2 regions of the Lysinibacillus sp. NPDC048646 genome follow, and region 2 is predicted to be linked to the other one. Evidence: predicted binding sites of a transcription regulator. Region 2 holds the regulator's gene; the other holds the start of a gene.
What was found. The regulator LexA, encoded in region 2, represses DNA repair genes until DNA is damaged. The targets are predictions, from matches to a motif close to CGAACATATGTTCG.
Positions count from the first base shown of each region.

Region 1 (10,223 bases), on a different contig from region 2:
AGGTTGTCATTTTTCGAATCGCTTCAAAAGAGGTTTTTCCTTTGGCATGATAGGTAACAACAGGCGATCGACCACTTGAAGGGTGTTTTGTTGAAATCTCACTAGGATCCACCACCTGTATAGAGATTTCATATTCATCGTCTACTTTATCGACCCCTAAAGCAACGACAATTGCTAATTCATTCAATTCACGTTTACTCCAGCAAGCGCTTAATAATAAAGTAACAATGACAAGTAAAAATATGGACTTTATTTTTGACATATTGACTTCCTCATTTGCAGGTTAATCTAATTCCTTTTTTTATGAGCAACAAATTTTTGTCCTCGCGTCGTATTCGTTTTACTGACTAACCGAGGTCGCGTTAATAAAGAACTGCGTGGAAACAATACCATAGCATCTTTTTGATCTTTAAGAATTAAAGGCCCAAAAGGACTCATATAAGGAACCCCGAAGGATCGTAAACTACATAGGTGAAGGATAATTATCATAACGCCAAACATTACCCCAAATAAACCAAACATCGCCGCTAAAATCATGAGTGGAAAACGTAAGACACGGACTGTGTTAGACAAGCCATAAGCAGGAAATAAAAAACTACAAATAGCTGTTAATGCGACTATAATGACCATTACGGCAGATACAATGCCCGCTTCAACAGCGGCCTGACCAATAACCAAAGTCCCTACAATTGATACTGCTGGTCCAATGGTTCGAGGCATTCGAAGACCCGCTTCTCTTAATATTTCAAAGGCAATTTCCATTATGAGTGCCTCAACTACCGCAGGAAAAGGAACGCCTTCCCGCTGAGAAGCGATGCTAATCAACATGGGTGTTGGTAACATTTCCTGATGAAAGGTAGTAATCGCCACATAGAGTGAAGGTGCTACTAATGCAAGGCTTATACCGAAAAACCTTAATAAGCGAATAAGTGAACTAATGATCCAATGTTGATAGTAATCTTCGGCAGATTGTAAAAAAGATGTAAATAAAGCGGGCACAATGAGCACAAAAGGTGTGCCATCCACTAAAATTGCAACTTTTCCTTCTAATAATTCTCCTGCAATCACATCAGGGCGTTCAGAATTATAGACTGTTGGAAACATTGAAAATTTAGAGTCCTGAATAAAATCCTCAATATACCCACTCTCCAATATTCCATCAATGTCGATACGATCTAAGCGGGAGAGAACCTCCTCAACAATTTTGTCATTTACAATGCCATTTATATACATGATCGAAACGTCCGTTTGCGTTACTTCTCCAATAATCTTTGTTTTGATCCAAAGATTAGGGCTTTTAATTTTACGACGAATTAGTGCTGTATTTGTGCGTAGTGTTTCTGTAAAGGCTTCTCTAGGACCTCTGATAACAGATTCTGTAGAAGGTTCGGCAATGGCTCTATCTTTTGCACCTTTTGTACTTGCTGAGATACCTGTGGCTAAACCATCAAATAATATAACTGTTTCACCATTCAGTACAGAACTGTAAAATGTAGTAAAGTTTGAAATATCTTTTACATCACAAATTGTTAAACAATTTTCCTTTAAATATTGGTTGATTGTTCCTATTTGAATTTCAGGAATATCATCTAATTCCAGCATAAGCGTTTCCATGATAAAGTCAGTAATAGCAGTAGTATCGGATAATCCATCTATATAGATAAGTGCTATAGTCTGTTTCACCGTTTTGCCTATCGTGATTTCTCGGACAATAATGTCATCACTATTACCAAGTGTTGTTTTTACAGTTTGAATATTTTCTAAAAGAGAAGTAAAAAGTGGGCTCTTTGTTGAAATTGGTTGGGAGGTGTTGTTATTCTCTGAATTAGGCATTTTTATTCCTCCTCCATGTAAGCATTATGATTAATAAGAGGATATACAAATTTAATAAGAGATAAACAAGTTTGGAAATTAAACGAAACAATAATTATTAGCTGAACAAAATAAAACAGTGTTTCCCTTCAATTTCTGAAAGGAAACACTGTTTTATTTTGTATATTCGTACTTTAATTCATCCATTGTGGAATCAATATCTACATATAGGTTGTGTTCATGAAAGAACCATAAATCTTTTTCTTCAATGTAGTAGGTAATGCCATCTATTACCGATTGTATACCTACTTCTATTGGCTCCTCACGTGTCATGCCAAGGGAAAAGCCTTCATGAAATGGGCTTGAACCACCATATCTTGCGTAAAAACGAATTGTATCACCTGTTTCAACTTCCATCTCACGTTTAAACCATTGTAGAGCATCGTCTGTTAATGTGATATTCATGCTGTACCCCTTTCTTCGTTAGAGCCATTTCACTTTCGGTTCAGTACCATTTTTGATACGAGAAATATTTGCTCGGTGGCGATAAACGATAAAGCTAAATAAAAACGCTACTAAAATACTTAACGCAAAATCACCTGTAACGAAATAATAGGCGATTGAATAAATAAGTGCTACGAGAGCGGCAATCATCGATGTTAAGCTCACGATCTTCGTTAACTTTAACGTTAAAAAGAATGTAATGAATAGTAAGATAAAGAGTGGCCAAGAATAACCAAGTAATACGCCTGCAGAGGTAGCAACGGCTTTTCCTCCACGGAAACTTGCAAAGATAGGGAACATGTGACCCATAACTGCTACAATGCCAAGTATTAATGAGTGAATTGACACGTCAGAAAACACAGGTAGTGTCACTAATAATACGGCCGCTGTTCCTTTTAAAACATCCATTATTGTGACGACTAGACCGGCTTTTTTTCCTAAAATACGGAAAGTATTGGTAGCACCTAAGTTACCGCTACCATGTTCACGGATATCTGTTTTATAAAAAATTTTGCCAACCCATAACCCAGAAGGTATAGAGCCAATGAGATAGGCACATAAAATAATAAGTCCATTTAGCATAGGTGGACTCCTTTCATCCAAAATACATCACTTGGTACTAATAGTTTGTAACAAGTATTTTACACTTTTTCACACTATTCTACAATGTTATGAAGGAGATTTCATCACGAGCCTTGAATTCAATAACAAAAGGGAAATATATCTTTATGATTTCAAAAGTTCAGCATGTGCTTGAGGTATAATAAGAGTAAGTTATTTTGGCTCAATCTATATAAAAGAAATTTGCTCATTCTTAAAATATAGGTAAAATGGCAATTTTGTCAATCACACATTCCTTTGGTAGAATAGAAGTCTATCTTTAATTTCCATGCGAGGCTAAAATATAAAAATAAATTTATTTGTGTCTGTTACTAGCTATTGACAGGAAATGCTATTATTATTAGGAAGAGAACGTAATCAGAACATGCGTTTGTTTTTTGGAGGGGAATCTTTTGGCGAATAAACAGTCACCTAGCGTCTATAATGATGACGCCATTCAAGTATTAGAAGGATTAGAAGCGGTACGAAAACGACCCGGCATGTATATCGGTTCTACAGACGGCCGAGGACTTCATCACCTTGTTTATGAAATCGTGGATAATGCGGTGGATGAAGCACTCGCTGGCTTTGGTTCTCATATCATTGTCACAATTCACAAAGATCAAAGCTTAAGTGTTCGAGATTTTGGACGTGGAATGCCAACAGGTATGCATAAAATGGGAAAGCCTACTCCAGAAATAATTTTTACCGTGCTGCATGCTGGTGGTAAATTCGGACAAGGCGGCTATAAAACGAGTGGTGGTTTACATGGTGTAGGTTCATCTGTTGTAAATGCCTTGTCCACTTTTTTAGAAGTAACCATTCATAGAGATGGTAAAAAATATCAACAACGTTTTGAACATGGTGGACATCCTGCTACAACGCTTGTAGACATTGGTCAAACAAAACAAACAGGCACACTCGTACATTTCCTACCAGATGACACAATATTCTCAGTCACAAAATACAACTATGATACACTTGCAGAACGTTTACGTGAGTCTGCATTTTTATTAAAAGGATTAAAAATTGAATTAATCGATGAACGCGAGGAAGGTAAAAGTGATGTTTTCTTTTATGAGAACGGCATTGAAGCTTTCGTTGCGTATTTGAATGAGGAAAAAGATGTACTTCATCCCGTAAAGTATGTGGAAGGGATACAAGATGATATTGAAGTAGAGTTTGCCTTCCAATACAATGACGGATATTCAGAAACAATATTATCGTTCGTGAACAACGTACGTACACGTGATGGCGGAACACATGAAACAGGTGCAAAAGCTGCTTTGACACGCGTTTTTAACGAATATGCACGTAAAATAGGCTTACTGAAAGATAAAGATAAAAATCTTGAAGGAACGGATATTCGCGAAGGGTTAGCTGCGATTATATCAGTCCGTATTCCTGAGCATTTACTGCAATTCGAAGGACAAACAAAAGGGAAGCTGGGTACAAGTGAAGCTCGATCCGCGGTTGATGCTGTCGTTTCTGAGCAGATTTTATATGTTCTTGAAGAAAATGCAGAGCTATCTGCCTCACTAGTACGTAAAGCTATCCGTGCTCAACAAGTACGTGAAGCGGCGCGTAAAGCCCGAGAAGATGCACGTAACGGCAAGAAAAATAAAAAAGCTAGTACCATACTGTCAGGGAAGCTAACGCCTGCGCAGTCACGTAACGCTGCTAAAAACGAATTGTATTTAGTCGAAGGTGATTCTGCTGGTGGTTCAGCTAAACAAGGTCGAGATCGTACATTCCAGGCGATTTTACCCTTACGTGGTAAAGTGATTAACACGGAAAAGGCAAAGCTTCAGGATATTATGAAAAACGAAGAAATTTCAACCATTATTCATGCGATTGGCGCTGGCGTTGGCACTGATTTCTCCGTCGAGGATGCGGCCTACGATAAAGTGGTGATTATGACCGATGCTGATACAGACGGTGCTCATATCCAAGTATTGCTATTAACGTTCTTCTATCGTTATATGCGACCACTAATTGAAGCAGGGAAAGTCTTCATCGCGCTACCACCTCTTTATAAAGTATCGAGAGGTGCAGGTAAAAAAGAGGTACTTGAATATGCATGGACAGAAAACGACTTGCAAAGTGCCATCAAAAAAGTAGGTAAGGGCTATATTCTTCAACGCTACAAAGGTCTTGGTGAGATGAATGCCGACCAATTGTGGGATACAACCATGAATCCTGAAACACGTACGTTAATTCGTGTAACGATCGAGGATGGAGCACGTGCCGAGCGACGTGTGACAACATTAATGGGCGACAAGGTAGAACCACGTCGTAAATGGATCGAAGCAAATGTAGACTTCGGTATGGAGGATGATTCGAATATTTTAGACAATGAATTCATCCAACAAGAGGAGGACCAAGCATGAGTAGTACGGAAAAGTTTCAAGATTTACCGTTAGAAGAAGTAATGGGTGACCGCTTTGGTCGCTATAGTAAATATATTATCCAAGACCGCGCGTTGCCTGATGCACGTGACGGTCTAAAACCTGTACAAAGACGGATTCTATTCGCCATGTATACGGAAGGGAATACAAATGAGAAACCGTTCCGGAAGTCGGCTAAAACAGTCGGGAATGTTATCGGTAACTACCACCCGCATGGTGATAGCTCTGTATATGAAGCAATGGTACGGATGAGTCAGGATTGGAAAGCTCGTCATATGCTGATAGAAATGCATGGTAATAACGGCTCGGTTGATGGAGATCCACCTGCAGCGATGCGTTATACAGAAGCCAGACTTTCTGCGATTGCAGCTGAAATGTTACGGGATATTGGCAAAAAAACGGTAGAATTTGTGCCAAACTTTGATGACCAGGATATGGAACCGACGGTGTTACCTGCACGCTTTCCAAATCTGCTTGTCAATGGTTCTACAGGGATTTCTGCTGGTTATGCTACAGATATTCCACCACACGCTCTTGACGAGGTCCTCGATGCGGTTTTAATGCGTTTAGATCACCCAAAATCAACTGTTGATGAGCTCATGACGGTCATAAATGGGCCCGATTTCCCAACTGGTGGGATCATACAAGGTGTAGATGGTATAAAAAAAGCTTATGAAACCGGGCGTGGCAAAATTATCGTACGTGCTCTGGCAGTCATTGAACCTTTAAAAGGGGGTAAAGAGCAAATCGTTATTACCGAATTGCCATATGATGTCAATAAAGCGAACCTTGTGAAGAAAATAGATGAACAACGTGTCGATAAACGTCTCGAAGGGATTGCAGAAATACGTGACGAATCTGATCGTACGGGCTTACGAGTTGTCATCGAATTAAAAAAAGATATTCCAGGACAAGGTATTTTACATTACTTATTTAAAACAACTGATTTGCAAGTAGCTTATAATTTTAATATGATTGCCATTCATAATCGACGTCCGACAATGATGACATTACCTTTGTTGCTTGATGCTTATATTGCGCATCAAAAGGAAGTTGTGACAAATCGATCTATCTATGATTTACAAAAAGCGAAGGAGCGTTCTCACATTGTGGAAGGGCTTATTAAAGCGCTATCAATTTTAGATGAAGTAATTGCGACAATTCGATCATCTAATGATAAACGCGACGCTAAAACAAATTTACAAGTGAAGTTTGACTTTACTGAAGTGCAATCAGAGGCAATAGTAAGCTTACAATTATACCGTTTAACCAATACAGATATAACAGAACTTCGCCATGAACAGGATGAATTAAATACACTGATTGCCAAGCTTGAAGGTATTCTTAATAGTGAAGCAAAGCTAGTGCGTGTCATAAAACAGGAATTACTCGATATTAAAAAGCGCTTTACAGAACCACGTCGTTCAAAAATAGAACGTGACATTGAAGAAATTAAAATCACATTAGACGTCCTTGTACCAAGTGAAGAAGTAGTGGTGACAGTAACAAAAGATGGCTATATTAAGCGTACATCAACACGTTCTCATGCGGCCTCCAATGGTCAAGATTTCGCCATGAAGGATTCCGATTATTTACTGTATGAGGGAAATTTAAATACGCAGCATCATGTGTTACTTTTCACAAATCGTGGCAACTATATTTATCAACCGGTGCATGAATTACCCGATATTCGTTGGAAAGACCTTGGTCAGCATATTTCAAGTATTGTGCCGACTAATGAAGATGAATCCATTATTGCGGTCTATGGCTTCGAAACATTTGAACAGCCTAATACCTATATTTTAACAGCGACTAAAGATGGTCAAATTAAGCGATCACCGTTAACAGATTATGCGGTAACTCGTTATTCTAAGCCAATTAAAACGATGAATGTGAAGTCTGGCGATGAAATGATTTTTGCGGATATTGTTACAGACGACGCGGAATTATTATTAATAACAGATACAGCCTATGCGATCCGCTTCCCAATTGAAGAATTGCCTGTTACTGGTGTGAAAACTGGAGGGGTAAAAGGAATAACGCTTAAAGAAGGCGAAGTATTAGTTGGTGTAACAATCTTACAGCCAAGTGACACAGAATATGTTGTGATTGTGACACAGCGTGGGGCAGCGAAGAAAATGAATGTCGCTGAGGTAGAAATGGCAAGCCGTGCAAAACGAGGTCTAAAAGTATTAACAGAGTTAAAAGCACATCCTCATCGTATCGTCTCAGTTATTCGAGCGACTGATGATGAAAAAATTGTTGTGGAAACTGTAAAGGGTGTTCAAGAAGTGATTGATGTGAAAGGGTTAACCCGTTCTGATCGTCATTCGAACGGCTCCTTTAAAGTGGATATAGCTACTGACGGTGCGATTGCACATGTTTTAAAGGCTAAAAATGAAAAATAATACGAGATAAACAATGTGGCCCATGTTCTTACCGAGAACTGGGCTTTTTTTGATTTCATTGTTATCTATTCGCTACGTATGTAAATAGAGCCTTGTCATTTTCATAGAGATATGGGTATAATAGTCCTCGAAAAGTTCATATGTTAAGAATGTAGGGGGGCTGGTAGTTGCCAGCTGAGATTGTGTCCGTTAAGACGCTGACCCTTTGAACCTGATTTGGCTCGTACCAGCGTAGGGAACATCTATTCAAAAAGAGTACGTTATTTTTTGATACCGATTTCAAACGTCTGGGATGACTCCTGGGCGTTTTTTTATGTCTTGGTAATGTAGCACACCTCTGAGTTGACTCATTACCACGGATGAACGTGTTGGTACACGCACTTACTTTCTTTCGAAATGCATAGCTCTTTTCAAGTGAAAACGAGCGATACCTTTTTCGGATGGTTAAAACATTCAAACATGAACACTTTCATATTACTTACTGGGAGGATTCAGCATGAAGAAATGGTTATTCATCCTTGTTGCAGCGCTTTTAACATTAGTCGGCTGTAGCGACAAAGAGGACAAAAAAGAGTCGAATTCATTAAAAAAAGTATCAGTCGTACTGGACTGGACACCCAATACAAATCACACAGGGCTTTATGCGGCGAATAAGCTTGGCTATTTTGAGGAACAGGGTTTAGATGTAGACATTCTATTACCTGGCGATGCAGGAGCCGATCAGCTTGTGGCATCTGGTAAGGCTGAGTTTGGTGTCAGCTACCAAGAGTCAATTACACAGGCACGTGTGCAGGATGTACCGTTAGTATCTATTGCAGCCGTTATTCAGCATAATACATCTGGTTTTGCGTCTCTTGCAGCAAATGGTATAACATCACCGAAGGATTTTGAAGGAAAAACATATGGCGGTTGGGGTGCTCCACTTGAACAGGCTGTACTGCAATCATTAATGCAAACAGAGAATGCAGATGTCAATCAGTTGGATATTGTGAATGCCGGTGATTTAGATTTCTTCACAATGATGCAGAAAGATATTGATTTTGCATGGATATACTATGCATGGACAGGTATCGAAGCTGAATTACGTGGGGAAAAACTAAACATGATGTATTTAACAGACTATAGTGAACAGCTTGACTACTATACACCCGTACTTGCAACAAATGAAAAAATGATTTCAGAGAATCCTGATACTGTTAAAGCATTTGTTGCGGCAGTTGCAAAGGGCTATGAATATGCCATCAATCAACCGAAAGAAGCGGCTGACATTCTACTAGAAGCGGCACCTGATTTAGATAAAGAACTTGTACATAAAAGTCAGGAATGGCTAGCTGACAAGTATCAGGATGATGCCACACAATGGGGCGAACAAAAATTAGCAGTATGGAAAAATTACGCTGATTGGATGACCAGTAATAAAGTTTTAGAAGGTGAATTCAATCCAGAAAAGGCATTTACCAACGATTTTTTACCTGCTAAGGAGGCAAAGTAAATGGCAAATTCATTAATAAGTGTTCAAATCATACCGAAAACTGAAAAATATGAGGACGTTATTCCTTTTGTTGACGCGGCTATTGCTGTGATTGATGCTTCTGGAGTGAAATATGAGGTACATCCACTGGAAACGACAATGGAAGGCGAGCTATCTAGTTTGCTACAAATTATAGAAGACATGAATAAAAAGATGATTGCGCTTGGTGCTATAAACGTCATAACCCAAGTGAAAATTTTATATCAACCAACAGGTATTACGATGGGGACGTTAACGGAGAAATATCGAGGATGAGACAGGTCATAAAGAAAGGGAGGACGATTATTTTTATCGTCTTCCTCTTATTCGTATGGGAACTAATTGTTCAATTCGCACAAATCCCCCAATGGCTATTACCAGCACCGAGTGCTATTGTAATAGAAGCTATTCAATCCTATAAAGCATTTTTACCACATGTCTTTGCCAGTGTACAGTTGGCACTTTTGGGTCTTGCTATTGGGATAATGTTTGGGTTAAGTGTTGCTGTATTGTTACATCGTTCGGCTATGATTCGAGAATTATTGTATCCGATTCTAATTGTGTCGCAAAACGTACCTGTGCTTGTACTAGCACCACTGTTAATTATCTGGTTTGGCTTTGGTTTATTACCTAAACTGATTATTATTTGTCTGGTTTGCTTCTTTCCCATTGTGATTGCAGCTATGGACGGTTTTCGTCAAACTTCATCTGAATTAAAACATTATTTTGAGATGGTCGGTGCAACGAAAGCGCAAACATTTTGGAAACTTGAATGGCCATATGCCTATCCTTCTATTTTTTCAGGTATAAAGATTGCAGCGACGTATAGTGTTATGGGTGCCGTGATTGCAGAGTGGTTAGGTGCTAAAAAGGGCATCGGCGTCTATATGACACTTGCACAATCCTCATTTCGGACGGACCGTGTTTTTGTGGCCATTTTTGCCATCATTTTATTAAGCTTATTGTTATTTAGTGTTATAC
Region 1 is NZ_JBNNLZ010000025.1:41,260-51,482, forward strand. Features, by position in the region: gene ACQKII_RS20260 (Ger(x)C family spore germination protein) at 1-262, opposite strand, end outside; gene ACQKII_RS20265 (spore germination protein) at 289-1,833, opposite strand; gene ACQKII_RS20270 (HesB/YadR/YfhF family protein) at 1,987-2,277, opposite strand; gene plsY (glycerol-3-phosphate 1-O-acyltransferase PlsY) at 2,296-2,898, opposite strand; gene parE (DNA topoisomerase IV subunit B) at 3,330-5,306, shown strand; gene parC (DNA topoisomerase IV subunit A) at 5,303-7,732, shown strand; TPP riboswitch at 7,876-7,987, shown strand; gene ACQKII_RS20290 (ABC transporter substrate-binding protein) at 8,229-9,224, shown strand; gene ACQKII_RS20295 (thiamine-binding protein) at 9,225-9,518, shown strand; gene ACQKII_RS20300 (ABC transporter permease) at 9,515-10,223, shown strand, end outside.
Region 1: a site for LexA is predicted at 3,297-3,310, ahead of parE (DNA topoisomerase IV subunit B). Genes of this name have one in related genera too.

Region 2 (10,223 bases):
ATGGCAGTAAAGTCAGGACGTAAGCGGTTGGGGGATTTACTTGTTGAATCGGGTGTTATTACAGAAACGCAATTGGAATATGCCCTAACGAGTAAAACCAAGGAAGAAAAATTAGGGGATTTTCTTATTAAAGAAAATATCTTAACAGAGCAACAATTAATCGAAGTACTTGAGTTTCAATTAGGTATTCCACACATTCATTTAAATCAATATTCAATTAGCCCGGATTTACTTCAACTAGTTCCAGCTGAGTTGGCGAAACGTGCGAATATTATTCCAATTCGTCGTGAGAAAAATAAGCTATTCATCGCCATGGCTGATCCTATGGACTATTTTGCAATAGAAGAAGTGCGTATGGCAACCGGCTGTCAAATAGAAACAAGTATTGCAGCAAAAGATGATTTATATCGTACGCTGACAAAATATTATGATTTGCAAGAATCGATGGAAGCTGCGTTGTTAGACATTGGCACGACAAGTGGGGAAACGCAGGTTGAAATTGAACGTGAGGATTCACCGATTGTTCGTCTTGTTAACCAGATTATTGCCAATGGTGTAGCGCAACGTGCGAGTGATATTCACTTCGACCCGCAGGAAACGGATTTACGAGTTCGCTATCGTGTAGATGGTGTTCTTAAAACAGAACGTTCATTGCCTAAACATATGCAAAGTATTGTTTTAGCACGTATAAAAATTATGGGGAGTTTAAATATAACGGAAAATCGTATTCCTCAAGATGGACGTATTAAAACGAATGTCAATTTCAAGCCAGTAGACATTCGACTTTCTACACTGCCGACAGTTTATGGCGAAAAAGTCGTTATGCGAATTTTGGATTTAAGTAATGTTGCCAATTCAATTGACCAGCTTGGCTTTACTGAAGGAAACGAAGCACTTTTTCGTAAAATGATTGCCAATCCTAATGGCATTATGTTGATCACGGGGCCAACTGGTTCAGGTAAATCTTCTACATTGTACGCCGCTTTAAATAACTTAAATGAAGAAGGTGTCAACATTATCACAGTTGAAGACCCTGTAGAATATCAGCTAGATGGCATTAACCAAATTCAAGTGAAAGAAGAAGTTGGTTTAACGTTTGCTGCTGGATTACGCTCCATTTTGCGCCAAGACCCAGATATCGTCATGATTGGGGAAGTTCGGGATTTAGAAACGGCGCAAATTGCTGTACGTGCTTCTTTAACAGGTCACTTAGTGTTAAGTACCTTGCATACGAATAGTGCTGTAGAGTCAATATCACGCTTACAGGATATGGGTATTGAACCTTTCTTATTATCTTCCTCCTTAATAGGAATTATGGCGCAGCGCTTAGTACGCCGAGTTTGTCGTGATTGTGGGGAAACATATACGTTCACAAATCATGAATTAGAAATCATGCATGATAACGGCATTGAAGGAGTAACACATGGTAGACGTGGAAGGGGTTGTCCATCTTGCAACCAGACAGGTTACCGTGGGCGTATGGCTATTCATGAAATTTTACCAATTGATCGCCATATTAAAGATATGATTTTAAGTCGCAGTAGTGAGCGTGTTATTCGCGACTATATGAAACAAGAGGGCTATTACACTTTACTAGTAGATGGCTTGTTAAAAGTAGTTGATGGACAAACAACCACTTCAGAAGTATTGCGTGTGGCAAATGTAGATTAGGATGTGAAGCGTGTGATGACAACACCGAGAAATATTGAAGAACTTTTAATACGTTCATTTGAGGAAAAAGCATCGGACTTACATTTAACAAAAGGCATTCCACCTGTTTATCGTATTCATGGTCAGCTAGAACATTATGGTAGCGAACCACTTACTTCCGAAGAGTTACTGAGTATGGTGAAAGCTATTTTGCCAGAACATAAATATCAAGAATTTCATGACAAAGGTGAAACGGATTTTAACTATTCATTGCCTGGGAAATGTCGTTTCCGTGTGAATGCTTATCATCAACGCAATGAGGTGACAATAGCTGCACGTCTAATCGAAGCAAAAATTCCCTCCATTGAGTCGTTAAATATGCCGCAGGTACTGTATCAGCTAGCCGAAAAACCTCAAGGGCTTATTTTAGTGACAGGTCCAACAGGTTCTGGTAAATCCACAACACTTGCAGCGATGATTGACTATATTAATGAAACAAAAGCAAAGCACATTATCACGCTTGAAGATCCAATTGAGTATTTACATACACATAAAAAATCGGTGATCAATCAACGTGAAGTAGGAGTAGATACACAAAGCTTCGCAAATGGTTTGCGTGCAGCACTACGTCAGGACCCTGACATCATTTTAGTCGGTGAGATGCGTGATTATGAAACGATTTCAACAGCCATAACCGCTGCAGAAACAGGTCACTTAGTTATGGCAACATTACATACAAGTAGTGCTCCCACAACTATCGATCGTATTATAGATGTTTTTCCACCGCACCAGCAAAGTCAAATTCGTGTGCAATTAGCCAATGTCTTAGTTGGCATAATTTCTCAGCGCTTATTTGTACGAAAGGATGCAAAGGGACGGATTGCAGCAACTGAAATATTAGTACAGGCACCATCCATATCTAATTTAATCCGCAATGAAAAAGTTCACCAAATTCCAAGTGTTATGCAGACAAGTCGTGCTTTAGGTATGCATACTTTGGAATCATCCATGCAGCAGTTGATTGCTACGGGAAAAATTTCATTAGAGGATGCAAGGCCCTATATGAATGCGGGTGATTATAGTTGACCGTTTTTCGATATAGTGGACGTACAAAAACAGGTACCCAAAAAAAGGGGATTATTGATGCTGTAAATAAAAATGCAGCACTCGAAAAATTACGAGCGCAAGGCATTAATGCACGGGAGCTTGAAGCGTCAAAAAGTATTTTACATAAAGACTTGAATATCGGTGGCAAAGTGAAACATCAAGATTTCGTTATTTACTGCCGTCAGTATGCCACATTAATTCGTGCTGGCGTTTCGATTGTAGAGGCCACACATATTTTAGGTTCACAAACGAAAAGCAAGGCATTAAAAAAGGCATTAGAACAAGTTGAAGAGGATATACGTGGTGGTACGTCATTTTCGGATGCTGCTGCCAAGCATCCGAAAGTTTTTCCAGTAATGTTTGTCAATATGATGCGTTCCGGTGAAGCAACAGGGAATATTGATGAGACATTAGAACGCTTAGCAGGCACATTTGAAAAGCAATTTAAGATAAAGAAAAAAGTGCAATCTGCATTGACCTATCCTGCTATTTTGTCAGTGTTAACTATTGCTGTTGGTATGTTTTTAATGATTTTCATTGTGCCAACGTTTATGGCAACTTTTGAGGATATGGATTTGGAAATGCCCGTACTAACGGTCATTGTTGTCAGTATTTCAAATTGGTTAATAAAGTATTGGTATCTCGCAACTGCCATTGTCATTTTAGCGATGCTTACCTTTAGATTCTTTTATAAAAATAATAAGTTGTTTTATTACAATGTCAATTATACGCTCCTGCGTATGCCTGTATTTGGTGCTTTAATGCAGAAGAACGTCATTGCACGTATGACAAGAACCCTATCGGCTTTATTTAGTAGCTCTGTGCCAATTTTACAAGCACTAGGGATTGTAGAAAAAGTAGTAGGTAATCCGGTTATTGGCAAGGTAGTTTTAGAGGCCCGAGATAATCTTGAAAAAGGTGGAACATTATCTGAGCCTCTAGAAAAAAGCTGGCTATTCCCGCCATTAGTGACCCAAATGACTTCAATAGGTGAAAAAACAGGTTCCCTCGATTACATGCTAGAAAAGATAGCGGATTTTTATGAGGATGAGGTGGATCGCTCAGTCGATACATTAAAATCGCTGATAGAACCGTTGATGATACTTGTTTTAGCAGCTGTCGTAGGTGTGATAGTAGCGGCTATTTTCCTACCGATGTTTGCATTATACGAAAGTATGTAATCGCTAGATAAATTGAAAGGGGGTGGTATGGAAATCAGAGTATCGCAGTAATGGGTGTACGTGTTTTAGCACTAATTATAATAAAATTTTAAAGGAGGAACACCAATGTTCAAAAAAATCATGAACAAAAAAGTATTAAAAAATCAAAAAGGTTTAACGCTTATCGAGTTACTAGCAGTAATCGTTATCCTAGCAATCGTAGCTGCAATTGCTATTCCTGCGATTGGGAATATTATTGATAATAGTCGCGTCAAGGGAGCGAAAGCTGATGCGGCAAACATACTAAGTGCAGCAAATATATATTTTACAGATAACACTAATGAAACAACTTTTACTGACGAATCTACTAATGTAACAGAATATCTTACTAATAAAGGATCTATTAAAACATTTACGGTAGCAAAGTCAGGTATGACAATTACAGCAGAAGGTGAAGCAGGAGGAAAAGACTTTACTATTTCTGTGGGTAACTTAGATGCATTGAAAGTAGATCAAAAAGATTTAGAAGATGATACATTTAACTGGGGCAATTAACCCTCCCAACTCACTCAGAGGCGTAGCTTAGGCTACGCTTCTGGTTGGGAAATGGATGGTTATAATTCACATTCCACTATTGAAAAGGAGGCATCTTTACGCATGTTTAATAAGAAAAAAAATTCGCATGTGTCGATTGAAATAAAGGATTATGTAGTGCGTGCGATTGTGGCAAAAGGTGCTGATCCGGCAACATGGAAAGGCTATGAACAGCCCTTAGCGCAAGACATTGTTGAGGGTTCCATTATAATGGATGAAATGGCCATGTTTGATATTATGAAAAATAATGTTGCGAAATGGGCAGGCAAGAAGCAAAATGCGCGTATTTTCGTTCCGGATACTTCCGTTTTATTAAAAAGTTTTGAACACCCTCGTGATGTCGAATCTAAAAATCTGAAAGGCTATGTAGAGATGGAACTTGGGCAATCAATTCATTTACCGTTTCAAGAGCCGCTCATTGATGTCTATGACCCAACACCTGAGGATGGGCAGGCCATGTTATTTGCTGCTCCATCAGAAGAAGTGACTAAAACAGTTAGTCTATTATTAGATGCTTCTATAGAACCACAAGTAGCAGATATACGTGCATTGTGTAATATTCGTCTACTCGAGTATCTGCAATTATTACAGAATGATAGAACGTATTTAATAGCAGATTGGTCAATAAATGAATTGTCCATTAGTATTTTTTCGCTTGGACATCTTGAATTTTTGCGATATCAATCATTTGAAACGGATTTGACAAAGTGGCAGCCTGAGGAGATTGAGGAGTTTAATTATTCATTCAATTTAATTGGTGACAACAGCGACTATCAAATGATACTAACTGATCAGGTCCTTGAAATTGATCGTATTATGAATTTCTTTAAATTCTCTTTACATAAAGGTGAAAAGAGTGTAGATAATATCATTATTTTAGGTGATAATCCATTATTGACTATGATTGCAGAGTTGCTAGGTAATAATTTTACTACGCCGATTACAGTGTTAAATGATGCAATGATTGTAAAGTCCTTCCCTCAATTTTCGGAGAAGTTTGCTAGTTTAATTGGGCTTGCATTGAAGGGGGTTCACTAATGGTACCAGAAATTAACCTCTTGCCGAATCTAGAAAAGAAGAAGTCGGCACCAACAGTAGTATATGTATTATTGATTGTACTGATTGGTATCATATTAGGTTATATGATTTTCTCGTATTTCCAAGCGAAGGGTGACCTTACTAAATTAAGTGCACAAGAGGTGGAGCTCGCATCACAGCGTGACCAACTACAGATTGAGCTGGATGTCAAACGTAATACAAACAAGGGATCATTGGAACAATCTGTACAATTCGTAGATAATGTTTCATATCCTGTGTCACCATTAATCGATGAAACACAAGTATTATTGCCCGAGCAGACGTATCTAAGAAACTACGTATTTGGTGAGAAAGATATTGAAATTATTGCTGATTTTGAAACCATGTCAGCTATTTCAAGTTATCTAGATAAACTTACAGTCAGCTCATTTTTTAATGATATTCAGGTTGGTACTATTTCTAATTTTGATCTATCCATCGGGGATCAGGACGAAGAAAATTCAATGGATAAATTTAAGGAAATGCCGCGTTATTCGGTCACTATTACATTAGCAATTGACTATATCTATCTAGCTGGGGGTAGGGAATCATGACAAGTAATAAAAATTCAGCGATTCTTTTGCTAACAGCGTTAGTCGCTGCCATTTTATTTGCTCTTCATTACTATATATTAACGCCAAAGTTGGATCAAGTAGAGGCAAAGCAGAATGCTATTAGCTCGCTGCAACAAGAAGTTGCAACTATTCAGGAGCAAGTAGCAGTGCTTGAATCAGAACAGGTGCCACATGGTACGAGTGTTTTAGCTTTACGTAAAAAAGTGCCTCAAACTCGTGCCATTGAAGAAGTCATTCGACATATTGAAGAAATCGAAGCGGTGACAGGAACAAGGGTAGAATCTGTGGACTTTAATAATTATGATTCACTCGTTATAGACTCGACTATTTCAGATCCTAACTCACCTACTCCAGAGGAGCAAGTAGATACAGAGCAACCAGCAACTGAAACAGGAGAACAGTCAAATACTGAAAAAAGTGAGGAAGCAGAAAACCAATTGCCATCGTCTACGATTGCAAAAGAATCACTACCAGCAGAGTTAAAATTAGTGACCTTTAGTATTGATGTGGCGGCGATAGACGCTAAAGCAATGCTCGAATTTTTAAAAGAAATTGAAAAAATTGAACGCGTCATGAAGATAGATGCATTGGATTTCTCATTAACTGGTGAAGAAGAAAAATTTCAAGAGGATGCAGATTCAACTATTACAGCAACTGTTCAGGTAACAACGTTTTATTATGAAGGACAACAATAATTTGTAGGCGCGCATACTTCAAATGTATGGGCGTCTATTGGTTTAGGAGGCAAGAAAAATGGAAATGGCTTATACAGTGACAGTTTTTATCTTTGGGCTTGTTTTTGGTTCATTTTTTAATGTTGTGGGTCTACGTGTGCCTGTGAAAGAGTCGATTGTCAGTCCACCTTCGCACTGTACGAACTGCAACAGGCAACTAACGGCACTGGATTTAGTGCCGGTGCTGTCCTATGTCTGTTTAGGTGGCAAATGTCGTAGCTGTGGGCAAAAAATCTCATGGATTTATCCGCTCATGGAGCTTATCACGGGACTATTATTTGCATTTGCGTATGGGCGATTAGGTTTTAGCGTAGAATTTATTGTTGCGATTTTATTTATATCATTATTAGTGATACTTGTCGTTTCTGACCTGGCGTATATGCTTATACCTGATAAAGTACTGATTTTCTTTTTGCCATTGTTGATTATAGGGCGTGTGGTGTCGCCATTGACACCGTGGTGGGATAGTATTGTAGGTGCTGTAGTTGGTTTTGGCATATTATATTTGATCGCTGTGCTGTCACGTGGTGGCATGGGCGGTGGGGATATAAAATTATTCTTTTTAATTGGTCTTGTACTTGGCACGTTGGAGACACTGTTAACATTGTTTTTAGCTGCGACAATGGGCATGATAGTTGGCATCGTGGTGCTCCGACTGCGTCAGCAGGGGAGGAAAACGCCTATACCGTTTGGCCCATCGATTGCGCTTGCCGCCGTAGTTGTTTATTTTTTTGGAGATGCCATCATAGATTGGTATGTAGGATTTTGGTAGACGAAAAACCTTTTAGCTAGGGAGGCGATCGTGTGAAACCTGTTATAGGGATAACGGCATTTGCGGAGGATGATTTATCATCAAGATTAAATGTAGCGTATTGTAAAAGTATAATTGAAGCGGGGGGTATTCCACTGATTATCCCACTTGAGGTAGATAAGGATGTGGCGCAGATTTTATCGTTGACAGATGGCTTATTACTATCTGGTGGTTATGACGTGCATCCATTTCACTTTGGCGCAGAGCCATCTACAGGATTAGGACAGATTCAACCAGAAAGGGATACACTAGAACTCGCATTGATTAATGCGGCTTTAATAAGACAAATGCCGATCTTTGGCATTTGCCGAGGTATTCAAATGTTGAATATTGCTCTTGGCGGCACGCTCTATCAGGATATGGAAAGTGAATATCATAGTAGTAAGCTGTTAAAGCATATGCAGCAAGCAGCTCGAGGTGTTGCCACACACAATGTCAATATCGTTTCGGATAATTTATTAAAAACCATTGTGGAAGAAGATCGAATTGCGGTGAATTCAATGCATCACCAAGCGATTAATGTATTAGCGGAAAAATTAAATGTGGTAGCAAAATCGAGTGATGGTATTGTCGAAGCGGTAGTACATGACACTTTGCCGTTTTGTCTCGCAGTGCAGTGGCATCCTGAAGAACAGGCAATCGTAGGGGATGAGACAGCGAAGAAGCTGTTCACCGCTTTTATCAAAGCGAGTTTGAAATACAAAAGAGAAGCATAGTTGTATGCTTCTCTTTTTTGATGAATCCATATTGTGAATCTATTATTAATGAACTCGGCGGTATAAGCCTACAACTTGTCCTAAAATCGTTACTTGGTCAACAATAATTGGCTCCATTGTCGCATTTTCTGGTTGTAATCGGAAATGTGTTTTTTCCTTGAAGAAACGTTTAACGGTTGCTTCGTCCTCTTCTGTCATGGCAACGACAATATCACCATTATCGGCAGTAGACTTTTGTTTTACGATTACTAAATCCCCGTCAAAAATGCCTGCTTCAATCATTGATTCCCCCATGATTTCTAACATAAATAGCTGATCTTCGCTTGTGCCATAAGTATCTGGTAAAGGGAAATATTCATCGATATTTTCAATTGCCGTAATTGGTGATCCAGCTGTTACTTTCCCTACAAGTGGTACATGAATGACGCTTTGTTTTTGAATGGAATCCTCGGGCTCTAAAATTTCAATGGCACGAGGTTTTGTTGGATCTCGACGGATGAAGCCTTTTTGCTCTAAACGAGCTAAATGTCCATGAACTGTTGAGCTAGAAGCAAGTCCAACCGCTTCACCGATTTCTCGTACAGATGGTGGATAACCTTTTGCGCGCACTTCTTCTTTGATAAATGCTAATATGTCCTCTTGTCTTTTAGAAACTTTTTTCATGATTGCTCACCTCTTTTTATCTTTTGTTCTTCTTACTAGATAGTATAGCAGAATGCGAACACTTATGCAAACATAGGTTCGAAAAGTGTTTGACAAAAACGTTTGTTCGTTTTAAAATCAGAACATACATTCCGAACAAACATTCTAAAAAGGGGTTATAATCATGAGCTGGATAAAGAAAAATACACATATTTCAATTTTAATCGGGGCTTGTTTACTATTTGCGGGGTACCTTTTTGTAACAGACCCTGGAGATATTACATATACAGAAATTCCTATAGAACATGGCGATAGCTTATGGTCGTTAGCAGAACAATACCGTGGTAAAATGGGAACAGATGACTGGATAAAGCTTGTAAAAGTAGAAAATGAATTAAAGAACGTCAATATCGTAGCAGGCAAATCATTGGTCATACCAGTAGTGGGGGAGAACGCCAGGCCCACAAATTCAATTGAAATTGCGAGAAATGAAAAATGATGAATAATCACCAATCGGCTGTTGTTTATTGCCGCGTAAGTACAGAAAAAGAGACGCAAAGTTCCTCTCTTGAGCGCCAAGAGGAAGAATTAGTGCACTATGCTCATCAGCAAGGCTATGATGTTAAGGGTGTTTTTACGGATAAACATAGCGGCTATGATGTTGAGCGAGAGGGACTGCTTGAAATGCTAGATTTCATAAAAGAACAAGAGATTCAAGCATTATTTGTTCAGGATGAGACACGTTTAGGACGTGGTAATGCACGAATGGCGGTGCTGCATTTGTTGCAAAAAACAGAAACAGACGTTTTTTCCATGCGTGATGCAGGGCCTGTTCAGCTGAATGAGATGGACACGATGCTCCTTGAAATTTTAGCGATTGTCGAGGAGTACCAGCGTAAAATTCATAATGCGAAGATTCGCAGAGGCATGCGTCGTGCAGTAGAAAATGGCTATCGGCCCGAAGAAAATCTGTCCAATCGTGGGAATCCTAATGGGCAGGAACGCAAAGAAGTACCTGTAGAAGAAATCGTGCTACTTCGTAATCGTGGCTTCACCTTTGAGGAAATTGCCGTGTCACTAAGAGGACTTGGTTTTGACATTAGTAAGGCGACGGTACATCGAAGATATAAGGAGCATCAAGAAAGATTAGCGGGCAA
Region 2 is NZ_JBNNLZ010000016.1:32,036-42,258, forward strand. Features, by position in the region: gene ACQKII_RS16310 (GspE/PulE family protein) at 1-1,671, shown strand; gene ACQKII_RS16315 (type IV pilus twitching motility protein PilT) at 1,687-2,736, shown strand; gene ACQKII_RS16320 (type II secretion system F family protein) at 2,733-3,938, shown strand; gene ACQKII_RS16325 (prepilin-type N-terminal cleavage/methylation domain-containing protein) at 4,044-4,472, shown strand; gene pilM (type IV pilus biogenesis protein PilM) at 4,575-5,549, shown strand; gene ACQKII_RS16335 (PilN domain-containing protein) at 5,549-6,142, shown strand; gene ACQKII_RS16340 (potassium transporter) at 6,139-6,858, shown strand; gene ACQKII_RS16345 (prepilin peptidase) at 6,917-7,669, shown strand; gene ACQKII_RS16350 (gamma-glutamyl-gamma-aminobutyrate hydrolase family protein) at 7,702-8,424, shown strand; gene lexA (transcriptional repressor LexA) at 8,470-9,087, opposite strand; gene yneA (cell division suppressor protein YneA) at 9,251-9,565, shown strand; gene ACQKII_RS16365 (YneB family resolvase-like protein) at 9,562-10,223, shown strand, end outside.